Linked DNA regions of Variovorax paradoxus EPS. The protein of the gene in region 1 interacts with the protein of each later gene in a pairwise test. Links are inferred from orthologs where the notes say so. Each region holds a gene or a part of one and is shown in the gene's direction. Other genes may lie near its edges.

Region 1 (2,999 bases):
GCGAGCTGCCGAACTACCAGGTGTTCGACGAGCGCCGGTATTTCACGCCGGGGCAGGGCACCTGCGTGTTCGAGGCAGGCGGGGTTTCCGTCGGTCTGCTGATCTGCGAGGACGCCTGGTTCGACCAGCCGGCCGAGCTGGCACGTGCGGCCGGGGCCGAGGTGCTCGCCGTGATCAACGCCTCGCCCTATCACGTGGGCAAGGAGGGCGAGCGCGTCGCGCGCATGGCCGACCGGGCACATGCCGTGGGGCTTCCGTTGGTCTACGCGCACCTGGTCGGTGGGCAGGACGAGGTGGTGTTCGACGGCGCCTCCTTCGCGCTGCAGGCGGGCGGCGCACTCGCGATGCAGGTCGAGAGCTTCCAGGAGAAGTTGGTCTTCGCGCAGTTGGAGCGAACACCTGAAGGTGGCGTCGGCTTCGTAGTCGAGCCCGGTGCGGTGGCCGCCCCGCGCGACGCCGAAGCGCAACTGTGGGACGCCCTGGTGCTCGGCGTGCGCGACTACATCGGCAAGAACGGCTTCCCGAGCGCCATCCTGGGGCTCTCGGGTGGCATCGACTCCGCATTGGTGCTCGCCATTGCGGTCGATGCACTCGGCAAGGACAAGGTGCGCGCGGTGATGATGCCTTCGCCTTACACGGCCGACATCAGCTGGATCGATGCGCGCGAGATGGCGAACCGCCTGGGCGTGCGCTACGACGAGATATCGATCAAGCACACCTTCGAGTCCTTCAAGGGTGCCTTGGCCGAGGAATTCAAGGACCGCCCCGAAGACACGGCTGAGGAAAACATCCAGGCCCGCATCCGCGGCACGCTGCTGATGGCCTTGTCGAACAAGTTCGGGTCCATCGTGCTCACCACCGGCAACAAGAGCGAAATGGCCACCGGCTACTGCACGCTCTATGGCGACATGGCGGGCGGTTTCGCGGTCATCAAGGACCTGCTCAAGACCACGGTGTTCGCGCTCGCGCGCTGGCGCAACGCCCATGACCCGTACGGCACCGGCGCCGCGCCGATCCCCGATCGGATCATCACGCGCCCCCCGAGCGCCGAGCTTCGGCCCGATCAGACCGACCAGGACAGCCTGCCGCCCTACGACATCCTCGACGGCATCCTGGCACGCTACATGCAGGACGACGAGGGCATCGACGAGATCATTGCCGCGGGCTACGAACGCGCGGTGGTCGAGCGGGTCGCGCGGCTCATCAAGGTCAATGAATACAAACGGCGCCAGGCGCCAGTAGGAATCCGGGTCACCCACCGAAGCTTCGGCAAGGATTGGCGTTACCCTATCACCAGCAAATTCAACGAAACCGCCGGAGCACGAAAACCATGAAGCAGATCACCGCCATCGTCAAACCCTTCAAGCTCGAGGACGTGCGCGAGGCCTTGGCCGAAGTGGGCGTTACCGGCCTGACCGTGACCGAGGTCAAGGGCTTCGGCCGTCAGAAGGGCCATACCGAGCTCTACCGCGGCGCCGAATACGTGGTCGACTTCCTGCCCAAGATGAAGGTCGAAGTGGTCGTCAACGAGGGCGACGTGGAGCGCTGCATCGAGGCCATCGTCAATTCGGCGCGCACCGGGAAGATCGGCGACGGCAAGATCTTCGTGACCGCCGTGGAGCGCATCGTGCGCATCCGTACCGGCGAAGAAAACGAGAACGCCGTCTGAAGCAAAAAAGCCCCGTTGACCGGGGCTTTTTCTTTCGAGACGGGCGTCAGAGGTTTTCCGACAGCCTGTCTTCGCGTGGATGCAGCGGCACTTCGGCGCGCAGTGCCGTGAGCAGTTCGGTGGCGTCGGTGCCGGTGCGGATCAGCGTCATCTGCCAGTCGCCCATGAAGCCTTCCCGCACGCTGTGCGCGAGGAAGCCCAGCAGGCCGTCGTAGTAGCCAGCGGTGTTGAGAATGCCGGTCGGCTTGTCGTGATAGCCGAGCTGGCGCCAGGTCCAGATCTCGAACAGTTCCTCGAAGGTGCCGATTCCCCCCGGCAGGGCGATGAAGGCATCGGCACGCTCGCCCATCATCGCCTTGCGCTCGTGCATGGTGTCCACCACGTGCAGTTCGTCGCAGAGGGGGTTGGCCAGTTCCTTGTCGACGAGGGCCTTGGGGATGATGCCGACGACGCGACCGCCGGCCAGACGGGTGGCTTCGGCCACCGTGCCCATCAGGCCGGTGCGGCCGCCACCGTAGACCAGTTGGCCGCCATGCTGGCCAATCCACTGGCCGACAGCCTTGGCCGCCTCGGAAAACTCGGGGCGCTCGCCAGGACGCGAGCCGCAATACACACAGATCGAAAATTCAGGATTCATCCCGCCATCATGCCTCGGGACGCTGGCCAGCTCATGACACGAAGCGCGTCCACAATGCCGCCGCCCAGATGCCGCTGCACAGCGTGAGCGACAGCAAAACCGCGGCGCTGCCCATGTCCTTGGCGCGCTTGGAGAGGTCGTGCCATTCGGGGCCGATGCGGTCGATGGCGGCCTCGACGGCGGTATTGAGCAACTCCACGATCATCACCAGGATGGCGCTGCCGGCAAGCAGTGCCACCTCGACCCAGCTGCGGCCGAGCCAGAAAGCGGCCGGGATCATCACGATCGACAGGATCGCTTCCTGCCGGAAGGCGGGTTCGCTCCAGCCGGCGCGAAGCCCGTGCAGCGAGATCAGCGTGGCATGAAAGACGCGCTCGAAGCCCTTGCGGGCCTTTTGTGGATTGACGGCGGGGTCGGGAAGCTCGGGCAGGGCACTCATCGGCGGCTCATGGGCTTGGAGGTGATGAGCCGCGTACCGGCCCAGGCGTCGTGCCAGAACTGGCGCTCAGGGTGAAAACGGGCGAGAACCGCCCAGACAGCGACCCAGCCGAAGATCAGGACGGTCGATTCGCCGCCAGACAGCTTGAAAGGCGCGATCGCGGCGAGTGGCGGCAGGAACCAGATCCAGCTCAGGAGGTAGCGAGCCAAAGCTCGGCGCTGGCTGACGGGCTGGCCGTGGATGTCGACGATGCG
Region 2 (2,863 bases), 770 kb from region 1 along the record:
ACAGCCTCGACCAGGCCCTGGAATACCTCGACAAGGACCGTGCGTTCCTGACCAAGGGTGGCGTGTTCACCGATTCGTACATCGATGCGTACATCGAGCTGAAGATGCAGGAAGTCACCCGCTTCCGCATGGCGACCCATCCGGTCGAGTTCGACATGTACTACTCGCTGTAAAGCGAGCCCCTCGCGGGGAAGTAAGACAAAAGGACGGCCTCGGCCGTCCTTTTTCCTTGACGCGGAACATCTTGTCACCAGTGGCGCGGAATTGCATGAAAATGCGCCTTTGTCGCGCCACCCACCGATTCACATGAAGACTGCTTCTCTCATTTTCCTGGCCGGTTCATTGTTGGCCGCCCTGCCGGCGTCCTCGCAAGAGCGCGTGTGGCGCTGCGGCAATGAATACACCAACAACGCCACCATCGCCCAGCAGAAGGGCTGCAAGGTCATGGAGGGCGGCAACGTCACCGTCGTCCAGGGTGGCGGTGGTACGACGAAGTCCTCGTCGAGCGGCTCGTCGGGCGCTTCCGCCGCGCGTGCGCCGGCCGGCAGCCCGCGCGTCGAAGGCGTCGACCAGCGCGCCCGGGACGGCGAAGCCCGTTCGGTGCTCGAGTCCGAACTCAAGAAGGCCGAGGCGCGCCAGGCCGAGCTGCAGAAGGACTACAACAACGGCGAGCCCGAAAAGCAGGGCAGCGAAGGCCGCAACTACCAGAAGTACCTCGACCGCGTGGCCGAAATGAAGGCCGAACTCGCGCGCAACGAGAGCGACATCGCAGGCATCCGCCGGGAAATCGGCCGGTTGCCGACCAACAAACCCCAGTAATCGCATGGCATTCGGGAAGAAGGCGGTTGGCGCCAACACGCGCTTTCAGACCTTCGACCTGCTGTCCACGCTGATTGCCGTGGTCAACAGCGACGGCTCCGTGCTGTTCGCCAACGCAGGCCTCGAAGACGCACTGGGCACCTCGCGGCGAACGCTCGAAGGCTCGCAATTTGGCGCCTGTTTTCATGAGCCGCAGGTGCTGCGCACCGCGCTCGACGGCGCCAGCAGCAACGACTTCGCCACGCTGCGCTACGAAGCCTTTCTGCGGCGCGTCAATCACGAGCTGATGCCGGTGCAGGTCACGCTCGCGCACGGCGACAAGAAGGGCGAACTCATCATCGAGATGTCGCCGCTCGAGCACCAGGTGCGGCAAGACCGCGAAGAGCGGCTCATCGACCAGGCGCAGGCGAACAAGGAACTCATCCGCAACCTCGCGCACGAGATCAAGAATCCGCTCGGCGGCATTCGCGGTGCGGCGCAGCTGCTGCAGATGGAGGTCGAGTCGCGCGACCTCATCGAATACACCCAGGTCATCATCCACGAGGCCGACCGGCTCCAGACGCTGGTCGACCGCCTGCTGGCGCCGCACCGCCGGCCGCACGTGGTGGGCGACGTGAACATCCACGAAGTCTGCGAACGCGTGCGCTCGGTGATCCTTGCGGAGTTTCCGCGCGACCTGCACATCGAGCGCGATTTCGACGTGTCCATCCCCGAGTTCCGCGGCGACCGCGAGCAGCTCATCCAGGCCACCCTCAACATCGTGCACAACGCCGCGCAGGCCCTGACGGAGCGTCGCGCGGCAGGCGATGCGCAGATCACTTTCAGGACCCGCATCGCCCGGCAAGTGATATTCAACAAGCAGTGGTATCGATTGGCATTGGAATTGCATGTCATCGACAATGGACCGGGTGTGCCGGACACGATCAAGGACCGCATCTTCTATCCGCTCGTATCGGGCAGGGAGGGCGGAACAGGCCTCGGGCTGACCCTTGCACAAACCTTTGTGCAACAGCATCACGGCGTGATCGAGTGCGACAGCGTCCCGGGCCGAACCGATTTCAAGATACTGATACCGCTGCCCTAGCGCAGCACGGCAACAAGGAGATGCATGAAGCCGATCTGGATAGTTGATGACGACCAATCGATCCGCTTCGTGCTCGAGAAGGCCTTGCTGCGCGAAGACTTGCCCACCCGCAGTTTCACGAATACCCGGGAGGTGCTCGCAGCCCTGGAGCAGGCCGACGACGACGAGCAGCAGGGCCCCCAGGTCCTGGTGAGCGACATCCGCATGCCCGGCGGCTCCGGGCTCGATCTGCTCGACAAGATCAAGGCCAAGCACCCCGGCCTGCCGGTCATCATCATGACGGCGTTCTCCGACCTCGACAGCGCCGTCTCGGCCTTCCAGGGCGGCGCCTTCGAATACCTGCCCAAGCCCTTCGACCTGCCGCGCGCGGTCGAGCTCATCCGCCGCGCTGTCGACGAAAGCCAGCGCGAGGAAGTCTCCGAAGAGCGCATGGTCGCCGCGCCCGAAATGCTCGGCCAGGCGCCCGCGATGCAGGACGTGTTCCGCGCCATCGGCCGGCTCTCGCAGAGCAATGTCACGGTGCTGATCACCGGCGAATCGGGTTCGGGCAAGGAACTGGTGGCGCGTGCGCTGCACAAGCACTCGCCGCGCGCCAACGGTCCCTTCGTGGCCATCAACACCGCGGCTATCCCGAAGGACCTGCTCGAGAGCGAACTCTTCGGCCACGAGCGCGGCGCCTTCACCGGCGCGCAGACCATGCGGCGCGGCCGCTTCGAGCAGGCCGAAGGCGGCACGCTCTTCCTCGACGAAATCGGCGACATGCCGTTCGACCTGCAGACGCGCCTCCTGCGCGTGCTGAGCGACGGTCACTTCTACCGCGTAGGCGGCCACAACTCGGTCAAGGCCAACGTGCGCGTGATCGCGGCGACCCACCAGGACCTGGAGCAGCGCGTCAAGCTCGGCGGCTTCCGCGAAGACTTGTTCCACCGCCTCAACGTGATCCGCCTGCGTCTACCGGCG

The links. Proteins that work in one complex are often made in the same cells at the same time.
Region 2: the proteins of VARPA_RS12745 (region 1) and glnL interact in binary tests that used the Escherichia coli proteins (3 or more experiments, as listed by UniProt). The link is inferred for Variovorax paradoxus EPS from one-to-one orthologs.

The regions. Positions count from the first base shown.
Region 1 is NC_014931.1:2,758,160-2,761,158, forward strand. It holds VARPA_RS12745 (P-II family nitrogen regulator), read left to right. Parts: upstream 1-1,330; coding sequence 1,331-1,669; downstream 1,670-2,999. Other genes in the region: VARPA_RS12740 (NAD+ synthase), read left to right, coding at 1-1,334; VARPA_RS12750 (TIGR00730 family Rossman fold protein), read right to left, coding at 1,716-2,306; VARPA_RS12755 (diacylglycerol kinase), read right to left, coding at 2,338-2,745; VARPA_RS12760 (RDD family protein), read right to left, coding at 2,742-2,999. UniProt on the Escherichia coli protein: P-II indirectly controls the transcription of the glutamine synthetase gene (glnA). P-II prevents NR-II-catalyzed conversion of NR-I to NR-I-phosphate, the transcriptional activator of GlnA. When P-II is uridylylated to P-II-UMP, these events are reversed.
Region 2 is NC_014931.1:1,990,556-1,993,418, forward strand. It holds glnL (nitrogen regulation protein NR(II)), read left to right. Parts: upstream 1-823; coding sequence 824-1,903; downstream 1,904-2,863. Other genes in the region: glnA (type I glutamate--ammonia ligase), read left to right, coding at 1-173; VARPA_RS09020 (hypothetical protein), read left to right, coding at 307-819; ntrC (nitrogen regulation protein NR(I)), read left to right, coding at 1,928-2,863.